Regions from separate parts of the Paenibacillus sp. F024 genome, predicted to be linked through region 1. Evidence: riboswitches for the same ligand, from Rfam matches in the RefSeq annotation. Region 1 holds a riboswitch; each other region holds the start of a gene.
What was found. A riboswitch is a leader RNA that binds a small molecule or an ion and turns the genes downstream of it on or off. The one in region 1 is predicted to bind cyclic di-AMP.
Positions count from the first base shown of each region.

Region 1 (7,218 bases):
CGTAGCATAGGCGAACTGCTGGCCCTGCTCTCTTAATCTCTCCATCACCTCCGCGGCTGTCGGATGTCCATCGTCATATTGAACCGCTTCAAGTACCGCTTTGCGCTGTGCAGTTAAATTGATCTTGTTCATAGCTGCTCATCCCTTTATTTTATATTTAGATTTAGTATAAATCTTATATTTAACTTGGTCAACCAATCGACGTCAATGGACCTTGCCTTTTTTCGGCACGAGGAGGTATCCGGCCGTTTTCGGGCAACACAAAAAGGCAGACCGGAGGTCTGCCTTTTTGCTGTCCTAGTATATGGTGCATATACTAGGCATTAGTATACATCGTTATGGCAGGTCGTTCAATGACCGTCACATAATGTACAAAATTTACGCAAGCGCTTCTTTGAGTACGTTTTCGGAGCGTTCCCACATTCCGGGGTCGTTGTCGATCATCAATTTTTTGAGAGCGGCCTTCTCTTTTTCCCCGAGGTTGTCGAGCATGAAGCGGCGTTTTAGCGCGGCATCCATACGGTTTACATGGTCGGCGAGAATTTTCCAGCCTTTGCGTGCCTCCGGATCAACCGTCATCTCGCAGGAAGTCACTCCCGCGTAGTACTTTCCCTCTTCCTTGAAATCCACGGCCACCCAAACGATCCAGCAGGGACGGCCGTTTGGCACCTCATCCTTGTTTGTGGTAAACTTGATCCCTTTTTCAATCTTGCTCTTAGCGTGCAGCGCCCCCTGATCGATGTAAGCTTCTCCTTCGTCAATAATGACGCAGGACATTTGGCTCAGGTCGATCGAGCCTTGGCCAAACCCGCGGTGCTTCGTTTCTTTGCTGCTGACAATATTCAGCGAAGGCAATTTTTTCTTATCATTTATATCCATAAGGCACACCATCCCTATCCTTTATTCACAGTTCCGTAAAATCGGTCTCGCTCGTTATTATTGTAGCTAAAGTACAGGAGCATGTAAATAAACCGGGACCTGTCCGTATAAGTTGAAAAGCCCGAGAAACAGCCTTACTGATAAAAAGGCAGAAATAATCCTCGTCCTACATACATATACATGCTGTAGATGCTTGTCAACGGGGTGAATATGGATGAAAAAACGAATCGGCGGCCCCCTCGTACCCTGGGGCCTACTTACAATCTTCGTCTGCGGTGTCACACTGCTGACCAACGCCCTTCTGCCGGCCGACTTCCGTTCGGGAGCGCCTGCCACTGGATGGAAGCTTTCTGCCGAAGCCGCTTACCCTGCCGTTTTTCCTGCCGAAGGGGGAATAAATCCGCTGAGCCTGAAGCCCATAAGGTTAACTGCCGGGCATTCCATCGTCGGGGCGCCTCCCTGGCCTCAAGCCAAAGGACAAGCGGACGGCTCATCTACGGGCATTTTTTTGCCGACCGCACATGCTGAGCCGGTCAGCGGAAGAATGACGGAGCCGGCAGCTCCACCTCCCGCTCCGCCAAGCTTGCCGGTCAAGCCCGTGGAGAAACCGGCGCCCAAGCCGCTGTCCAACCGTATTGTCGAGTATCACCTGAACGTGGAGCTCGACGCAGAAGGAAAGATGATTAAAGGCACCTCATCGCTGACCTGGAAAAACCCGGGAAGTCAACCGGTGCAGGAGCTTTATTTTCACTTGTATCCGAATGCGTTCGAGTCAAAGAAAACGACGTTCATGAAGGAATCCGGAGGAAGGCTGCGCGACGATACCCAGAAGGAAGGCAGCTTCGGCAGCATGACGGTCAGTTCCATTCGGGCGCTTGACGGCTCCGAGATGGAGCTGGTCGACCGCATAGCGTATGTTCAGCCCGATGACGGCAACAAGGACGATAAAACCTTAATCAGGGTACCGCTTCCGAAGCCCGTCATGCCCGGGGAAAAAGTCAATTTGCATACCCAATTTTCCGTGAAGCTGCCGCAAGTCTTCGCCAGAATGGGCTATGCGAACGATTTTGTGATGGCCGGGCAATGGTTTCCCAAAATCGCCGTATACGAGCCCAAAGGCACACGGGGACGTACCGATGAAGGCTGGAATTTGCACCAGTATCATGGAAGTTCGGAGTTTTATGCAGACTTTGGCATATTCGACGTGAAAATCAAAGTGCCTTCCACCCATAAAGTAGCGGCTACCGGCTTCCCGACCAAGCCCGTCTCCGATGACGGCAAAACGAAAACCTACTCGTTTTACTCCGACGATGTGCATGATTTTGCCTGGGCCGCTTCGCCGCATTTTATATACCATGAAGAGCCCTATGCCACTTCGCATCTGCCCGGGGTCCGCATCAAGCTGTATCTCGATCCAAAGCATGAGCACCTGAAGGCCCGTTACATGACAGCAGCCAAAAAAGCGCTCGCCCGCTACTCCCAGTGGTACGGTAATTACCCTTACAATACGCTGTCGATCGTCGTGCCGCCGGAAGAGGCCAATGGAGCCGGGGGAATGGAATACCCGACGCTGATTACCGCATGGGGAGCTATCGAAGAAAATCCGACCCTGGAGCTGGAAAGGGTTGTAGTCCATGAGATAGGCCACCAATTCTTTTATGGTATGGTTGCCAGCAACGAATTTGAAGAGGCATGGCTGGATGAAGGCTTCACCTCTTATGCCGAAGACAAGTTAATGGAAGCGGAATACGGCGTTCGCCCGAATCTGCTCGTGGAATCAAGCTACATCACCCATCCGGCCGCACTCAAGAAGAACGCCTGGAGCTATGACGGACACCATCACTATGCCGAAAATGTATATACCCGGGCCAAGCTGGTGCTCAAAGCCATGGAACGTCAGGTCGGTCCGGAGACCATGGACAAGATCATGCGAACGTATTTTCAGCGCTGGAAGTTCAAGCACCCGACCACAACGGATTTTCAAAAAGTCGCAGAAGATGTAACGAAAACCGACTGGAAGCCGTTTTTTGACCAATATGTCTATAGCGGCATGATGGTCGACTACGCCATCACCGGGATCAAAGTGCAGCAGGTGACAGATAATGGCCAAACCTACTATGAAAACAGCGTACAGCTGCGCAAGCTTGGAGGTACCTATCCCAACGTACCTGTCCGGTTCCATTTTGCCGACGGCACGCAGCTCGATAAAACCTGGGACGGCGCCGACAGCGAGGTCATCATGAAGCTGAATCATGCCGCTCCGCTGAGGTGGGCGGCTATAGACCCGGATTACGTTATCGTGCTGGAGAACAAACGGATCAACAGCTATATGAAAACGGAAGTCGATTCGCAGCTATCGCTGCGATGGAACATGAGCGTTGTGAAAATTTTGGAGACCTTGTTCGGCTGGGTCGCATGGTGAGGGGAGTGAGGAACATGTGGAACCGGATCAAAACGGGCTGGAGCTTAGCCTGTGAGCAGCCTTTTGCCGTCTTTACCCTCTTTATATATCATCTCATTTGGGGCGTCGTGCTGTATAAGCTGATTCAATCCGTCGTCCTCCCCCTCCTGCATCGTTATCCGGGGAGCGACCTGCCAGTGACCGCTTCGCAGATATTCTGGATAGAAGGTCATTTTCAGATGATGAAGACGGATTTGCTGGAGCCGTTTTGGTGGTGGGGAATCAGCCTTCTAGGATTAAGAATGCTGGTCCATCCGATGCTCAATGCAGGAGTATACTACTCGCTTCGTCATCGGGACTTGAATGCAGGCTACCGGTTCGTGGAAGGCATCCGAAAGCTGTCTCTTCCCTTCCTCGGCCTCTACGCGGTCCAATTGGCGCTGATGCTCTCCCCGCTCTACTGGCTGATCCCCCATTCGATAGAGCTGTACGGACATCAAGCTTCCTATATGGCCTTTGGGAAAGCGCTGGCGCCGGCGATAGCCGGCTGCATCGTCTATTGGTTTATGCTTCAGCTGATCTTCCTGTTCCTTCAAATCGGAAAGGCCGATGGCAGATCTGCAATCTTTACCATGCTGTTTGTGATTCGCCATCTGCCTGCCATTATGCTGGCTTCTCTTACCGTAACAGGCATCGCTTTGGCGGTGTCCGCCGCCGTGATGGCATCCGCGTTCTTCTGGGCCGGCTTTTTGGCCTTGGTCGGATTACAGGCATACCGGCTTGTTCAAATGTTCTTCAAAGTGTGGGCCATCAGCACACAATATGCGCTTTGGACGGAGAAAGCGTAGCGAACACCATATGAAAAGATTGCAAACGCACCGGTCATTCCGACCGGTGCGTTTGTGCTGTCGCAAGCTGTTGAACCACGTCAGGCGGAAAAGCGCCGCCGTTTTGTGCTTTTCTATAAAGGGGTGATTTCATATCCCGAATTTCCTTAAACAAAAAGGTTTCACTTTAAACGGATAAAATATGTCAATTTTGTGACAAAGGAAGGAAAAGTGCATTTTTTCCCGAATATATCTACTCGGAATCAAAAAAATGAAAATTTTGCCGAATTTCTGTTTTAAGAAAACGGGGGATCCATTAACCGGGTGAATTGATCTCGACACCGTCAGTGATCATAGGGAACCTTCAACCGAACCCTTCAGCTAACCTCGTAGGCACCGGAAGGGGAAACATTTTTTGAAGAAGAAGCTTGTAGGTTTTGCACTTTCTTTAGCTATGTTTTGCAGCGTTTCCGTAGGCAGCGCATTTGCTGAAACCCCGCTAAGCGCAGCGGTAAACGCGGGTTTAGGCTCGCCTTACAAATGGGCCGGTACTACGACCAGCGGCTTTGACTGCTCCGGCTACACTTCTTGGGTGTTCGACAAGTTCGGTATCGATCTTCCTCGTTCCTCCAAAAGCCAAGCCCAAGCGGGTCAATGGGTAGCCCAAGACCAGCTCCGTCCCGGTGATCTCGTGTTCTACAACACCGACGGCAGAGGCATTTCCCATGTGGGCGTATATGTTGGAAACGGCATGTTCTACCACTCCGCTACGAACAAAGGCGTTACGATTAGTGAAATGAGCGAATCTTACTACGCCAATCGTTATGTGACAGCCCGACGTGTTTTGTCGGACGAGCAGTATCAACAGCTGATGACCGACACCAACTGATACGGTCAACGGATTCGCAATGCAACTTCGGAAGCCCTCAGCGTTTGGCCCGATCCGATCGTTCGTATAAACGGACGCACCGGACGGACAAGCCTGCAGGGCTTTCTATATTTCAAATAAACCTGCCGGATCCGGCTGTAAAGGGGCGTATGAGGCTTGATCTTGTTTCTGCACCGCAAGGATCTGCGGGTGGAGGATATGCCGGCGTTCGTCACGATCCGCGAACGCCGCTGCCCCAGCCTGCATGTGCTTTTGCTCGACCCGTTCCTGCTGAAACAGGAACGTCACCGCGAGCACAGCGGCGTCAATTTTCTGCAGCATGTCCGGCGGCTGCAGCAGCTTTATGCGGCAGCCGGCCAGCGGCTGCACGTGCTTTATGGCGAGCCGCAGGCCGCTTTGAGCCGGCTGCTCGCGGAGCATCCGGTGGAGGAGCTCGTGTTCCACGAGGACTACACCCCGTATGCGACGGTCCGGGACTGCGCACTGCGCGAGGCAGCTGAACAGTACGGCGTGCGCGTCACCGCGTACGGCGAGCTGCCGCTTATCGACCTGCGCGACTTTCAGCGCTGGTCCGGGCGGGATGAGCCGTACAAGGTTTTCACGCCGTTCTACCGCCGCTGGCGTGAGTATCTGCACGAGCGGTACCGCCCGGCGTCTGCAGTAACCATCGGCGACCTCCGGACGGTCCCGCTCGCCGATGGTGTGGCGCAAGCGTTCCCTCTCCCGCCGGAGCTGAGCGCCTTGCTGGCTCCGGGCGCTCTGCCGGAGCTGCCCGAGCCGGAGCAGGCGCTTGCAGACTTCCTCGGAGAACGTCTTGCAGGCTACGCCGAAGGACGCGACCGCTTCGCCCGCGACGAGACCAGCCGTATGAGCCGTCACCTGAACGTCGGCGCCATGTCGGTTCGCATGGTCTACGAACGGCTGATGGTTGGCGATACCGCTGTGGAGCCTTGGCTTCGCCAGCTTGCCTGGCGCGATTTCTACATTTATCAATCGTGGCTTGATCCCGACTACTTCCAATATGAGAAACGCTACGATTTCTCCGCTCTGGATTCTCAGCATTTCAGAGCCTGGACGCAAGCGCGCACCGGCATTCCGATTATTGACGCCGCCATGACCCAGCTGAACGCGACCGGCTGGATGCCCAACCGGCTGCGCATGATTACCGCGATGTTTCTGACCAAAAATTTATTGTGTCCCTTCCCTTATGGAGAGCGCTGCTTCCGTTACAAGCTCGCCGACTACGACAACGTGTTAAACCGGGGAGGCTGGCTTTGGTGCGCCTCGCTCGGCTTCGATGCCGTGCCGTACTTCCGGATTATGAATCCGGTAACCCAATCGGAAACGTACGACCCTTCAGGGGCCTATATCCGCCGCTGGCTGCCCGAGCTCGCCCGATTGACCGACAAAGAAATTCACCGGCCGCGTCCGCACGCCATCGTAGACTTGAAAGCCTCGCGAGCCAGAGCGATTGACGTATACAAAGACGTCTTACGGTCCGGTCAGCGTAAATCCGTCGATACCGACTCGTAAAGGCGAAAGCAGCCCCAGCCAAAATCATATAAAAAGGACTGGATCGGTCGCCAAACGGCAAACGATCGCAGTCCTCCAACCCGCGTCCGAAGCGGAAACGGCCATTCCTTATTCTTTTCCCGTCGCTACCGGGTTGTCCTTGTAGCTGATCCAATCGCTCCAGCTGCCCGCGTACAGCTTGACGTTGTCGAAGCCGGCCTCGCTAAGTGCCAGCACGTTAGGGCAGGCCGTCACGCCGGAACCGCAATAAACGATGATTTCATCGGCATTGCTCAGGTTGGCGAATCTGGCCCTTTGCGCCGGGGAATCCTTCCACCCTCCTGAAGCTTGCAATCCTTCTTTCCAGAAATACGGCTTCGCTCCCGGAATATGTCCGGCAACCGAATCGATCGGTTCTTCCATCCCCAGGTAACGCTTTTCCTCACGAGAATCCACAAGCACCGTTCCTTGGCGTGTCATCCCGTCCTTCACCTGCTCCACATTCGCCAGCATCTCACTGCGCACCTGCGGTGTAAATACGGCCTGGCGCTCCACAGGCGGCTCCTCCGTTACGGGATATCCCGCTGCCTTCCACTCCGAGTAGCCCTTATCCAGAATGTAGACTTCGTCATGACCGAGATACTTCAACAGCCACCAAAAACGCGATGCCATCGCGCCGCCTTGGTCGTCGTAAGCGACAACAACGGAAT
Region 1 is NZ_JBVASZ010000009.1:146,791-154,008, reverse strand. Features, by position in the region: gene ACZYR9_RS11930 (Fur family transcriptional regulator) at 1-132, opposite strand, end outside; gene ACZYR9_RS11925 (YwhD family protein) at 379-879, opposite strand; gene ACZYR9_RS11920 (M1 family metallopeptidase) at 1,094-3,301, shown strand; gene ACZYR9_RS11915 (hypothetical protein) at 3,316-4,128, shown strand; cyclic di-AMP (ydaO/yuaA leader) riboswitch at 4,379-4,518, shown strand; gene ACZYR9_RS11910 (C40 family peptidase) at 4,523-4,996, shown strand; gene ACZYR9_RS11905 (cryptochrome/photolyase family protein) at 5,153-6,529, shown strand; gene ACZYR9_RS11900 (sulfurtransferase) at 6,638-7,218, opposite strand, start outside.

Region 2 (7,218 bases), on a different contig from region 1:
GTTTATTTTTTTATTTCCGACTTCAGCCGCTGTACCGGTCACTTGGCTTCCGGTGATCGCTTTTACGGGTGCGGGACTCACCGCCGCACTGATCTACATTCTTGCATACAAACGCCATGAGGGAATTACGCCGACAAGGCTGCTGCTTACCGGGATTGCCGTAGCCACAGGCATAAGTGCGGCAATGATCGTTCTGACGCAGCGGTTTGATCCGAGTCAATATCAGTTTGTGGCCACCTGGCTCGCAGGCAGTATATGGGGCTCGAACTGGAAGTTTGTGCTTGCTCTTTTGCCATGGATTGCAGTGCTTCTGCCGTTTGTGTTTTACAAAGCCCGCGTGATGAACGTGCTGAATTTGGGTGAGCAGACCGCCCTCGGGCTCGGAGCGCCGGTTGAGAGGGAAAGGCTTATGCTGTTGGCCGCATCGGTGGGCTTGGCCGGGTCATGTGTAGCGGTGAGCGGGGGCATCGGGTTTATCGGGCTGATCGGTCCGCATTTGGCGCGAAGGCTTGTCGGGTCGAAGCATCAAATGCTGCTGCCGGCGTCCGCATGGATTGGAGCTTTGCTGCTTATTGTGGCGGATACACTGGGCCGTTGGATTGTACAGCCGTCAGAGGTTCCGGCAGGCATCATCGTTGCCGTGATTGGAGCGCCATATTTTCTTTACCTGCTGGCGCATGCGAAGTCTTGAAAATTATCTTGGATATATGGAGGGAAATGTTGTGTTTTTGATGAAAAAAAAGAAGCTGATCCTCAGCCTGCTGATATTGCTTATGATGGTTCTCACAGCCTGCGGCGGTCAAGCGGGATCCGGGCCGTCGGGCGCTCCGTCGGGGCAGGCCGACGGTTCATCCTCTGAGGACGGCAAAAATACGAAGATATTTAAAGCGGCCAATGGAGACATTGAAGTACCGGTTCATCCGGAGCGAATCGCTGCCATTACATTCTTGGGAGATCTGCTCGCGCTCGGGGTCAAACCGGTTGGCGCCGGTTCGATCGCTTTAAACAATTCCGTTCTTCTGAAGAAGGAGCTTGAAGGCGTAGCCGATGTCGGGGACGTATCCGTTGAGAAGGTACTGGAGCTGAATCCGGATTTAATTATTGTGCCGACGTATTTACCGTCTGAAACGGTTGAGCAGCTGAAAAAAATCGCTCCTACCGTGGCGCTTCCTTCCGTGGTCCTGGATGGCGGGGACCCCCTTGAAGAAGTGAAAACCTTCGGAATGCTGCTTGGCAAAGAAAAAGAAGCGGAAGCCTTCATTGCCCGATATAAGCAAAAGGCTGAAGAAGCGAAGGCCAAATTAAACGGCATCATCGGTCCGGACGAAACGGTAGGAAGCTACTCCATTTGGGCAAAAAACCTTTGGGTATGGCCCCAAACACGCGATGCGGGCTACAATCTGTTCGAGATGTTCAAATACAAGCCTCAGGACAAAATAGCAAAGGAAATCTTCCCGGATGGCAAAGGAAAAGACATTTCCTTGGAGGTACTGCCCGACTTTGCCGCCGATCATATGTTTATTACGGTATACGAACCGGACGGTGGAGCTGAACGGGCAAAGGAAGTGGCGAATGGAGCCGTTTGGAAAACCCTTCCCGCTGTGAAGCATAACCACGTTTATTATTTGGATTATAAACAATTCTGGATGACCGACGGGCTCAATTTAGAGAAGCAGCTCGACGTTCTGGTCGATCTCATCGTGAAGCAAAATCAAAAATAACGGTTTTGTCCGGCTGAAATAAAGGCCGCGCCACAAGTCATCCGAAATGACTTATGACGCGGCCTTTTATGATTCTATGAATGGATCTTCCATGGTGTAAAGTGTGTCTTCAAAGGTATTCGTTACGGTTTAATCCAGGTCAAATTCATGATGGTTTTGATGTCCAGAGGTTGATCGATCAGCTTCAAACGATGATTCGCATCGGCAATTTGCTGATAGAACGCAAAATCGCTATCCGTAAACCGGGCTGCAAACTGATGCTTCGTCAAAGCGATTTCCATGACTTCGGCAGGAGTCCGGGTTTTTCCATCCGCCGCTTTAATTTCCGGGACATTGAACGATTTGGAGAGAATTTCCGCCGATTCCTTCTTGTGCTCGTTCATATAAGCAATGGAGGCCAGATGTCCCTGCATGAACTTTTCCACTAAATCTTCATGGTCTTTGGCAAAGGTTTTGTGAACCAGAACAACGATCGCAGGGTCCGGCAGTTCTTTAACGACCTTTAATCCACGCAATTCGGCGAAGGTAACGAACGGTTCGCTGGAGAGAGCCGCATCCACCGTATTGTTGTTGATGGCTTGCTCCATATTGTTGAACGGCATTTCCATGAGATGTACAGAGGTATCATCCAGCTTTTCCTCCGGCAATAAGAAACCGCGCAGAAGAATATCAGAGCCTGTGCCTTTTCCTAAAAATCCGATCTTTTTGCCTTTAAAAACAAAGTCTTGGGAGGATGCCGGATTTTCTTTAGCTAACAGACCGAATGTACCGTCTCCGACTTTGGCGATGACCTCAATATCCGCACCGCGTGAAGCCCAATTCACGGCAACGGGAATACCGGTATAGGCAAAGTCGAGCTTGCCGGAAGATAAAGCTTTGTTGAGATCAGGACCGTTGGCAAAAGGATAAAACTCAGCTTTGATGCCTTGCGCTTCCATGAGCTTTTGCTTTTCTGCAATAATCGCCGGTGCCATTGAAATAATATTAATATACCCGATTCGGATAACCGCGTTTGTTGCGGGTTCGGCTGCGGGGGTAGACTCAGCTGGATTTGGACCAGGGCTTGCTGTTTGATTCGCGCCGCATCCCGTTAGCGCCAAAACAGAGAGGATGACGAGTGCCAGTAGACTAACAAAGCTTTTCTTAAACAGGGTTAACAAATAGATCGACTCCTTGAATTCTAAATCTGCTGCTGTCTGCCGTCCTTTATCCATTCCCGATCAACAACTTTTTACAGCCATTAAAACGGGAAAGTCTCGAATATCGGAGTCCAAGGGCGTTCCAATGAGATAGCCGACAGAACGTTGATATAACGAATCTGGAGCGTACATGCGCATGCCCTCAAAGTTCCGAGTATCTGGAGAAAGATGGTGAAGGAACTCTTTTATATTAAATGACAATGAGAATCATTGTCAATATTTTTGCGGGTGATTTTTAAGAAAGGTTTAAGCCAAGGAACAGAGCCGGATTTATAAATGGGAAAAAGGCCGGATATGAAGGAAGAGTCTCTTCTGACGGATTACTAACCGCCTTTGTATTGAGGTCGGCATCTTTGTAGCGGCGAATGCAAGTGGGTGGAGCGGACGAATCGATGGGGCACTTGCATGGTCAAGAACAGGCAGGTTCTCAGGGAGTGAATTTGTTAAATATTATCATAAATAGAAATAAAAGTTTTCTTTGATTGACGAATATTTAACTATTGGGTATTATATTATTACGCTTAATTTCCGAGTCATCGGAAAGCGGGGGAACCAATTTTCTGGGGCGAATCAATAGATTGTAGGGAACCATCTTTCCCGAGCCCGGCAGCTAACCTCGTCAGCAGTTGGATGGGTCACAATTCGTTGTTTTGTACGAATGCTCGGTAACGTGGACCCGTATAACGGGTCTTTTTTGTTTTTTAGACCCGCCATATAGCTGTTGATCGTTAAACGCAAATGCGATCATGCTGCTAATTGCGGGTTTTTTGATGTGGAGATTTTTAAAGGAGGAGCCGGTTAAGACGAAGCTCTTCTTTAAAAAGGAGATGCCATGAAGTCATGATCATGAAAACCAAAGATGGAAAAGTCGTCGAAATTTTATATAAGGATGAACAGGGTTTTTGTTATTGTGACGATGGGTGGACCCGGCCTAAAAGTGAATTCACTGTTCCTACCAAAGAAGAGGTTTTGGATAAACGAAAAAGTAAGAAAATAGAGCCCCACGAGAGGAACATGCCATGATGCAGAGAATTACTTCCGCTCATTTGCAGCAGCTTTCCAAAGAACAAGAAGATAAGCTGCGTCAACAATGGACTCCGGAAGAAGGGGAATACATTTTCTTTGCCGGACAAGAAGAGATGATCTATTACATGGACGGTTTTCAGAAAGAGAAGGCGCTTCCGTTATTAACGATAGGACAAATGATGGCTTATTTGCACCAATACGATAGTTCCCTTCGGGTTGACAACCTGTCCAATGAATGGCTGATCCAGACTTCAAGTCTTGAAGTGAAGGCTCGCGAGCTATGCGACGCTTTGTGGCAAGCCGTGAAATCGGTCTTATAATTTTATTCGAATCGGTGATAAGAAGTTTTTACTTTTCTCAATTTCGGATTGCCGCCCCCGCTTGCACCTGAAGCGGAGGAAAGCATACGCAGCAGTATCCGAACCTTGGTTGGCTCCAAATCATATCATCTTGAGATAATAAACAAGCGCCTCCCGAATCGCAATGCGCGATCCGGGAGGCGCTTGTTGCGCCGGTTTATTTAATCCACTGAACAATATCCTCCAGGTTTTGTCTTGACTTCGGACGATGCGGGTCTTGGGCGCGGTATCCGAATGCGGCCATGACCGATATGTCCAGATTTCCGTTTTCCAGCAGTCCTTCCTCATCGAGAATCTTGTGCACCTCATCAAAATCGAAGCCTTCAATGGGACAGGAATCAATCCCGATCAGAGCCGCCGCGGTCATCATGTTGGCAAGGGCGATATAGGTTTGCTTGCAGGCCCAATCGAACAAGGTTCGCTCATTATCAAGCAAATGAAGATCCGATTCCTGGAATTTTCGATATACGGTCGGGATGCGTTCCAATGTTTCAGGTGGCATCTTCTTTACATTTTTACAAAGGTTGTATACATAGTCGGAATCGTATCTTACGTTTCTCCGGGCAAGAATGATCATGAAATGACTGGCCGTCGGAAGCTGTCCCTGTGCTCCCCAGGACACCTTTTTTAACTTTTCTCTCAAAGCTTCGTCCTGAACGATCAGGAATTTCCAAGGCTCAAAGCCGACGGAGCTTGGGGATAATCTTCCGGTTTCCAGAATAAACTGAAAATCCTCATCGGAAATGGTTTTCGTCGGGTCGAATTGTTTGGTAGCATGTCTGAAATAAAAGGCATCCAGTATGTCTTGCTTTTTCGTCGTCGTCTGGTTCATGGCGTAGTCCTTCCTTTCTTGCTTTTCGTGATCTTTTTATCATACCACATTTGTCCGGTCCTTCTGAATTCTCGAAGCCGTCCATGAGTTCATGAGATAGGTTCGGCTTTTTATCCACAATCTTATCCACATCATTAACAATCATTTTATTCACACTGTACAACTATTTTTTCGATTGTGTTAACATATCCACAAATTAAGTTGTCCACATGTGTGTATCTTTAATACTTGCCTTGTGAAGCTGCAATCATTAAGATATAGTTCTGATATATAAAACCATCCTTAAACCGTGATAAGAGGTAGTTATGGCGACTATTCATGATGTGGCAAAGAAGGCAGGCGTATCGGTAACGACCGTATCGCGCGTGCTGAACAACCGGGGTTATATCAGCGAGGCGACTCGCAGCAAAGTGTATCAATCGATGGATGAACTGGCATATCAACCAAACGAGATTGCGCGTTCACTGCTGCGCAAGCAGTCCAACATCATCGGTTTGATCATTCCTGACGTCTCACATCCTTTTTTCTCAGAGCTTGCGAATCATGTGGAATATCATGCTTATCAGAATGGCTTCAAGGTCCTGCTCTGCAATTCGCATTTGGACCCTGTGAAAGAAAAAGATTATATCGAGATGCTGAAGCGCAATCGGGTGGATGGCATTATTATGGGCAGCCATACCCTGGAAGTGGAAGAATACATGAGCCTGCGTTCACCCTTGGTCACGATTGACAGAAAAATGGGGGATAGTATTCCTTTTATTTCTTCGGACAATTATAAAGGAGGAAAACTGGCAACCGAGCTGTTGATTCGCAAAGGGTGCAAAAAAATCGCGCATATCTGCGGCAATTTGGAGCTTGAGCTGCTTGCGAACCAAAGAAGCGTGGCGTTTGAACAGGTTGCTTCCAAACATGCGATAGAGCATGTGATCCTTCAGACCGATATGAATGTATTCGATCAAGGGCAGTATGAGCGTATTATTCGTTCTTTATTCCTCGAGCATCCCGATATTGACGGTATTTTTGCGGCCAGTGACATTATCGCGGCATTTGCCGTGAAGGAATGCGGCAGATCCGCAAAGCGCATTCCGGACGAGGTACGCATCATCGGATATGATGATGTGAATGCCGCTTCATGGTTGACGCCCGCCATAACCACCGTAAGACAGCCCATCAGTGAGATCGGCCGTTTGGCCGTGGAGCTGATTCGCAAGCAAATGGACGGAGAGCCTTTGGAAAAAAAGCACGTATTGGAAGTTGAGCTGGTGGAAAGAGCCACTACTTAACAATCTTAAAAATAGAGTGTTTAAGTACGGTAGAATTAGTAGAAGGACCTGGCTGATATATTGCACAGCCTGGTCCTTTTGCTATACGAATGGCTAAGATGTTCATGTAAAAGGATTGGTATGTCAAACGTTTGACATAAACATTTATGCCGTTTATAATTCGATCTGTAAGCGATTAATCCTATGTAACTTTTGGCTAATCAATAGTGCTGAAGGAATGAATCGTTCTTCAGGATGATTTTGTTTGCCATAGGCGCATGATTCAAGACGTTATAAAGGGCTCCATCAAATTAAAAGTAAGGGTAGGATGCAATATTCTTTACACTACAAATAAAGCCGACCGTTTTATTGCTGAAAATAAACATCTCCTTCGTTCGGATTATAGGCTGCATTATCATCTCATGAGTGAATTTGGCTGGATGAACGATCCGAACGGATTTGTTTACTATCATGGACAGTACCACCTGTTTTACCAGCACTTCCCTTACCGGCCGGTATGGGGACCTATGCATTGGGGGCATGCCGTAAGCCGGGATCTCATCAAATGGGAGTACCTTCCGGTTGCTTTGGCGCCGGATACCGATTTTGACAAAGACGGCTGTTTCTCCGGCAGTGCCATTGAAAAGGACGGCAGTCTGTATTTGATGTATACCGGTCATGTGATGACGGGGCCGGACAAGGATCGCGATTATAAACAATCCCAAGGCATTGCCGTATCGGAAGACGGCGTCGTCTTTAAGAAGTGGGCGGACAATCCCGTCATCGGCTATGATCAAATTCCCCAAGGGGTAAGCCGGA
Region 2 is NZ_JBVASZ010000007.1:65,707-72,924, forward strand. Features, by position in the region: gene ACZYR9_RS09725 (FecCD family ABC transporter permease) at 1-691, shown strand, start outside; gene ACZYR9_RS09730 (ABC transporter substrate-binding protein) at 732-1,721, shown strand; gene ACZYR9_RS09735 (ABC transporter substrate-binding protein) at 1,844-2,881, opposite strand; cyclic di-AMP (ydaO/yuaA leader) riboswitch at 3,429-3,560, shown strand; gene ACZYR9_RS09740 (hypothetical protein) at 3,940-4,266, shown strand; gene ACZYR9_RS09745 (NAD(P)H-dependent oxidoreductase) at 4,463-5,137, opposite strand; gene ACZYR9_RS09750 (LacI family DNA-binding transcriptional regulator) at 5,443-6,420, shown strand; gene ACZYR9_RS09755 (glycoside hydrolase family 32 protein) at 6,678-7,218, shown strand, end outside.
Region 2: linked by a shared signal. The riboswitch ahead of ACZYR9_RS09740 (hypothetical protein) and the one ahead of ACZYR9_RS11910 (C40 family peptidase) in region 1 are both predicted to bind cyclic di-AMP.

Region 3 (7,218 bases), on a different contig from region 1:
CAGCCACCTGTCCGGGCTCTCCGATCAGCATGATCGAGAGTCCCATCAGGATGCTGTTCATCGAAGCATGAGCGAACAAGGCGGTAAGAAAACCATATTTCAAGAATACATAGCCGAAAATCAATCCGATGACCGTCACCTCAACCAATCGGGTATATACCGGATATATGGGGTATTGGGTATGGCTCATGGCCCAAATGACACTCGGCAAAAGCACGGCCAGGAAACGGCTGCGCGTCAGCTTAAGCATAAGAGCTATGCCCAACAGCCGGTAAATCGCCTCCTCGGAGATGGAAGCCGCCCACGCCATCAACGGGAAAATACCGGGATATAGCATGTTGTAAACAGAGTCTGTCGGGTCGCTGACCGTCCATACGCCGAAGGCTTCGGTGGCGACAAAAAACATGGTTTGCTGCAATCCCAGAATGAACAAGCAAAGTAAATAACCCCGTTCCGCCGCTTTCCACACCTCTCTGCCGAATACCGAATCCCGCCATACCGGCCAAGGATTCCATCCGCGGTCAAGCCACAGCTTGCGTCCCGCACTCAAGGCCAAATACGTCGAAACGGCCATAAGCCCGACAAAGATATGGGTAAACCACAAGGTAAACAGGGCCCCCGGTTCGGAAGGTCCGTTCCCGTGCATCGTCCGGAAAGCAGGCATCATATTAAAATTGTTGGCGATATAAATCGCAAGAAAGAAAAACGTAAGCAGCGCACCTCGTGTATAGCGGATTTCACGACGGCTCCTTATGATGACAATAAACGCTGAGAGTGTCATCACAAGCGAGATGCCCATGCTGATTCGCGTCATCAGAGCGGAACGACGGTCCTGCCCTTCCTGCCAGACAATATAATCATCCGGAATGGGAAATAACGGCTCAAACGCAGTGATCCGGCGGTCTGTCACTTTCATGTGAAGCTCCAACGGCGTTTCACCGATTCGCTCCGTTTTGCTGCGGAAAATAAGGTTTCCATTCCCGGCTCGTCCAGACTCGTCTGCCGGCGTAAATTCCACCGGGTCGTAGCCCATCTCCCGCATGATTTCATGGGCCTGCTTCATCGGTTCGGCATCCGGCGCGCTAACGGATTCGCTTTTGGCGGCTGCGGATCGGCTCTTCGAGAATCCGAACACGGTAAGGCTTTTATAGTTGATAGCGACATAGTACGTTACGCTTTTTTCCATGTCGTTGATCTCGACCTCATAATATTCGAGAGGAAATTGCTCTTCATACTTTTCTTTGTAATCATCGTACAGCTGCTCTTTTTGCAAATAACCGTTGCGGACCGGATAGGATTGGTACAAGGTATGGGCTTGTACTTCTTGTCCCAACGCGAAGCGGCCGCGCACAAAACGCATTGCGGCATCCGCCGCTTGCTGCTTTGTAACGGCAGGCAGGCCTGCGGCATCGTCTTCAAGGGAGCGGTTCTCGTCCGTAAAGGCGGAGGCAAACGTAACGCCGAGGTACAGCATCAAGCCAAGGACAGCCAAAAGCAGCAGAGGGGGTTCTTTTAGTCGATTCGGCATGAAAGACTCCTTAAAGAAAGTGGATAATAACAGTCTATTCTTTAAAAGTAACATACATTCCATCGGCAAATCCAATGATAACAAAAGCTATAAGGGGCATTATTCAGTAAAGCGAAGCACCATACCTAAAAAAGCGCTTACACATGTCGTAATTCTGCGAAATCCGGTGCATTTAGGTGAAAAAAGGCTTTGTACTTCAATGAAAAGAGGATTATAATTCATATCAATTGAATAACGAGCCGAATTTCTTTAGGAAAACGGGGGAACCATGAGTTTAGGGGTGAATTCAGCGGTTGTGAGCCGCTGATAGGGTGCCTGTACATCCGAATCCGTCAGCTAACCTCGTAGGCTTGAATTACAGGAACCTTAATTTGACATTGGGTTTCCAGTGTCTTTTTTGTTGCCTGAAACCGTAAACAGGGGTGCAACCATGAAAGTCATCACCAAGAAGATTGAACTAACGCCGCCGCAAATTTTGGTCGTCGGTTTCGCCGTCATTATCTTGATCGGCTCCATTCTGCTTACGCTTCCCGTATCCTCGGCCAGCGGTGAGTCCCTGTCTTTCCTGGATGCATTGTTCACTGCTACTTCGGCTACTTGTGTCACCGGACTCGTCGTTGTAGATACGGGCACTTATTTTTCCGTGTTCGGACAGGTCATCATCATGCTGCTGATCCAGGTCGGCGGGCTCGGATTTATGACCATGGCTACCTTGTTCGCGTTTGCCTTGAGAAAACGCATTTCGCTTAAAGAAAAGCTCGTTTTGCAGGAAGCGCTGAACCAAAGCAGCATCGAGGGTATTGTGCGGTTAATCCGCAAGGTGATCGTATATTCGCTTACGATTGAGTTTACGGCTGCCGTTATTTTTGCCGTTCGGTGGTCGTTTGATCTGGGTCCCGGCAAAGCGGCTTACTATGGCATGTTTCATGCCGTCTCCTTCTTCAATAATGCCGGATTCGATCTCTTTGGGCCGGTAACGGGGAAATTCAGCAGCATAACTGCGTATGCGTCTGATCCAGTCATCAATGTAGTTTCCATGGGACTCATCATATTGGGAGGCATCGGCTTCTTCGTTTTATCGGATCTCATGGACTACCGAAAAAACAAAAGGCTTACGCTTCATTCTAAAGTGGTGCTTAGCGCTACCGGTTTTTTGATCGGAATCGGAGCGATCATTATATTCATCTTTGAATTTACGAACCCACGGACGCTAGTTCCGCTGGACTGGTCCGGTAAAATTCTCGCCTCGCTTTTTCAATCCGTTACACCGCGGACAGCCGGAGCCAATACGCTTGATATTGCCGGGCTCAGGCAAGCGACGCAGTTTTTTATCATTATCCTGATGTTTATCGGGGCTTCTCCCGGCTCTACAGGCGGGGGGATCAAGACGACGACCTTTACCACGCTGATCGGCGCGATGATAGCGATGATCCGCGGGAAGGAAGACATTGTGCTCTTTCGTTACCGGTTAGGCAAAGAAAGGATTCTAAAGGCCGTCTCGATTACGATGATTGCTTTGGCGCTGGTCATCGTCATCACGATGATTCTTTCTACAACGGAGGATCATTCGTTCCTGATGATTTTGTTTGAAGTGACATCGGCCTTCGGAACGGTAGGCTTGTCGATGGGGTTAACACCGGATTTGTCGGATCTCGGCAAGGTCCTGATCGCGATGACCATGTTTATCGGACGCTTGGGTCCGCTGACGCTGGCTTATGCACTGGGACCGAAGACAGAGAAGGAATTGTACAGATATCCGGAAGGAAAAATTACGATTGGTTAGGGGAAACGGAAGTATGAAAAACACGCAGTACGCAGTCATTGGATTAGGGCGCTTCGGCTCAAGCCTTGCCGTGGAGCTTCTGAAATTGGGTCATGAGGTGCTTGGCATCGATATGGATGAAGAAGCCGTGGAGGAGATGAGCGATAAGCTGACTCATGTGGTGGTAGCGGATTCGACGGATGAAGAGGTCATTCGGTCGTTGGGCATCCGGAATTTCGATTGCGTCGTGGTAGCGATCGGCGACGATATTCAAGCCAGTATTCTTACGGCGATTCTGCTTAAGGATATGGGGGTAAAAACCGTTGTAGCCAAGGCGCTTTCGGAGCTTCACGGGAAAGTGCTGAATAAAATCGGCGTAGACCGGGTTATTTATCCTGAACGGGATATGGGGATCCGCGTAGCCCATCAGCTCGTTTCTCCAAATCTGCTTGACTACATTGAGCTCTCCGATGACTACACGATTGCGGAGCTTGCCGTACCCAAAAGGCTTGCCGGCCGGACGTTAAAGGAGCTTGATCCCAGGGCTCGTTACGGCTGCAGCGTCGTGGCGATCAATCGAAAGAACGGTGTCATCATTGCGCCTACTGCGGCGGATACCTTTGAAGAGCGTGACGTTATGGTTGTGATCGGAACAAACGAACAGATCGAAACGTTCGAGAATGAAGTCATTCGCTAGTGTGCGGAGAGCTTTATTGATACCTGTTGTGAAACAGAAGGGACGTGCCAAGGCTTGAAACCTGGGTTTGGAGTTATGAAGCTCTCGCCGCCGCAAATTTTGGCGCTTGGGTTTACTTTGATTATTTTAGTCGGATCCGTTCTGCTGTCACTCCCGATAGCTACGAGAAGCGGGGAACCGATGGCCTATCTGGACGCTTTATTTACAGCTACGTCGGCAGCTTGTGTTACCGGACTTGTATTAGTAGATACCGGCACTTATTTTTCTACATTCGGTCAAATTGTTCTGATTGCTATGATTCAGATCGGCGGACTCGGGTTCATGACGATGGCGGCGCTGATCGCGCTTGTTTTCAGACGCCGGATTTCATTAAAGGAGCGACTGGTGCTTCAGGCCGCGATGAATCAAGGCAGCATGGAAGGCATTGTCCGGTTAATCAAAAAAGTGATTTTTTATTCCCTGACGATTGAGCTTGTGGCGGCTGTGATCTTTACGCTCCGTTGGTCGTTCGATATGGAGTTTTCCCAAGCGGTGTATTTCGGTATCTATCATGCCATCTCATTATTTAATAATGCAGGATTCGATTTGTTTGGCGGGATTCACAAGCCGTTCGGCAGTATGTCGCATCTGACCGGCGATTGGATTGTCAATTTGGTTGCGGTCGTTCTGATCGTGCTTGGCGGGATCGGTTTTATTGTTATCGCCGATTTGCTGGAGTATCAGAAAACCCGAAAGCTGTCGCTTCACTCCAAGGTTGTGCTCACCATTACAGGAATGCTGACGGTGGTCGGATTCATAGGACTGCTGATCTTTGAATTTACCAATGCCAGAACCTTCGGAGCTTTAGACACCTCCGGTAAAATCCTGGCTTCCTTGCTTCACTCGGTGACCCCCCGTTCCGCCGGAGTGACCACGGTGGACATCTCCGAAATGAGGCAAGCCTCGCAGTTTTTTATCATCATTCTCATGTTTATCGGAGCATCTCCGGGATCTGCGGGAGGCGGTATCAAAACGACCACTTTTGCCATATTGATCGGAGCGCTCATCACGATGGTCAGGGGAAAGGAAGACATCGTGATGTTCCGGCACCGGCTTGGTAAAGACCGCATTCTTAAAGCGATTACGCTGACCATGTTCGCTATTTTTGTGGTCGTCTTTATCACCATGCTGCTTTCCACGACGGAGGATCATGCCTTCTTGGTTATTTTGTTCGAGGTGACCTCCGCTTTCGGCACGGTCGGCTTAAGCATGGGGCTAACCCCCCAGCTCACCGAATTTGGCAAAGTCGTGATTTCCCTAACGATGTTCGCCGGGCGGCTGGGACCGTTGACCCTGGCTTATGCGCTGGGAACGAAACCGGAAAAGGAGCTGTACCGTTACCCTGAAGGTAAAATTACCATCGGCTGAGACGGTTTATTTCCATGGGCCGGGGTGAGTTAACCCTGAGAGTTAATCGCCCGTCATTCTTTCGGGCTGGTAATGACGTACCGCTTGATCAATGAACAAACCGATAGAAGGCTGAAGAACGGCATCCTCTGTATACAGCAGAGAGGTCGTTCTTTTTGTTTGCTTCAGCTCCGGTATAAAGCGTACGGTCAATTGGTTATTTTCCATTAAATTATGGCGCAGGTAGGATTCCGGAAGCAATGTGGCCGCATTGCAGGTGGAAACCAGACGCGTAATGGCTTCGAACGAATCGATTTCCATTTTGACGTCGGGATGGACCGCATAGCGGTGGAAAATCTCGTCCATGAGGACACGATACCAGGTGCCCCGCGAGAACAGGATCATCGGAAGCTCGTGAAGATCATGGACCTTAAGCTCCGGCTTGCCGGTATAAGGATGGCCGTCCGGCAGCACAAGGCATAGGTGGTCGTCGAACAAGGGTACGCAGGTAAGGGCCGTGTCTTCGATTTTGGAGGCGACGACACCGATGTCTACTTTTCTTTCCTTAACCAGCGGCACGATTTCATGGGTTTTGCCGGTGACCGCCTTAATATCGGTGTTCGGGTATTCCCGCATGTACATGGTAATCAGGTCAGGCAGCGTAGACTGCAGCGTGGTTAAGCTCGCTCCGATGATCATGCTGGCAGGCTGCACGCCGGTTTTGTATGCCTGCAGCGCTTCGTGCAGCTTGCGTTCAAGCCGCTGCTGCTCAAGAGCGTAATCATAGGTGATTTCTCCAGCGCGGGTCAGCTCAAGACGCTTGCCTATGCGCTTGAACAATTCGACGCCGAGCTCCTCCTCGAGGCGCATGATTTTGCGCGAGAGCGCAGGCTGCGATATATTCAGCAGCTGAGAGGCTTTATTCAAGCTTTGCTGCTCGACAACGGCTGCGAAAACATCAATGAGTTCCATAAAGAGAGCAATCTCCTTTTTGCATATGCAATATTGTTATAACGGTATATAAAAAATCCGCACTTCCATTATAAGCGATTCAAGAGTACTATGTATATGTCACTTCCTGTTCACATATTTCACCGTATTCTGCATAAAAGAATGTCGATTCATGGAAAATAGTTGTAGCGTTTTCTGTTGACGCTCCTTGTATGCGGGAGTACAATGATAAATGGTTTTGACGAAATAGTGACAAGCTTTGACCTTAAGGGGGGAACGAATTACTAATGTTTAAGAACTCGTATTTTTCTCGAAAGCTTCATTCATTGCTGGGTGTCATTCCGGTAGGTTTCTTCCTGATCGAGCACCTGCTGACGAATTACAAAGCGTTCAGCGGTGGACACGCAGGCTTTATGGAGCAAGTGTATTGGCTGCACTCGCTGCCGTTGGTTCTATTCCTGGAAATTTTCGGGATCTGGATTCCGCTGGCATACCATGCCATCTATGGTCTGTATGTAGCCTACACAGCACGCAACAACGTGTCCAACTACGGTTATTTCCGTAACCAAATGTTTTTCCTGCAGCGGGTGACCGGCGTAATCACGTTTATTTTCGTGGCGTGGCACTTTTTCCAAACTCGCTTTCAGATTGCGATCGGTGCGGTAGAGCAAGGTGAAATCGGCGTACACATGCACGGTATTGTAGTCAATCCCGTTTATTTCGTATTTTACGTTATTGGTGTTATCGCAGCCGTATTCCACTTCAGCAACGGAATGTGGTCCTTCCTTGTGAGCTGGGGAATTACGGTTGGTCCGCGTGCACAGCGAGTATCTACTTATATTTGGATGGGCGTTTTTGTTATCATGTCCATCATGTTTATCTTGTCATTGACGG
Region 3 is NZ_JBVASZ010000012.1:121,522-128,739, reverse strand. Features, by position in the region: gene ACZYR9_RS14420 (CPBP family glutamic-type intramembrane protease) at 1-1,528, opposite strand, end outside; cyclic di-AMP (ydaO/yuaA leader) riboswitch at 1,756-1,894, shown strand; gene ACZYR9_RS14415 (TrkH family potassium uptake protein) at 1,959-3,311, shown strand; gene ACZYR9_RS14410 (potassium channel family protein) at 3,325-3,987, shown strand; gene ACZYR9_RS14405 (TrkH family potassium uptake protein) at 4,063-5,394, shown strand; gene ACZYR9_RS14400 (LysR family transcriptional regulator) at 5,437-6,345, opposite strand; gene ACZYR9_RS14395 (succinate dehydrogenase cytochrome b558 subunit) at 6,612-7,218, shown strand, end outside.
Region 3: linked by a shared signal. The riboswitch ahead of ACZYR9_RS14415 (TrkH family potassium uptake protein) and the one ahead of ACZYR9_RS11910 (C40 family peptidase) in region 1 are both predicted to bind cyclic di-AMP.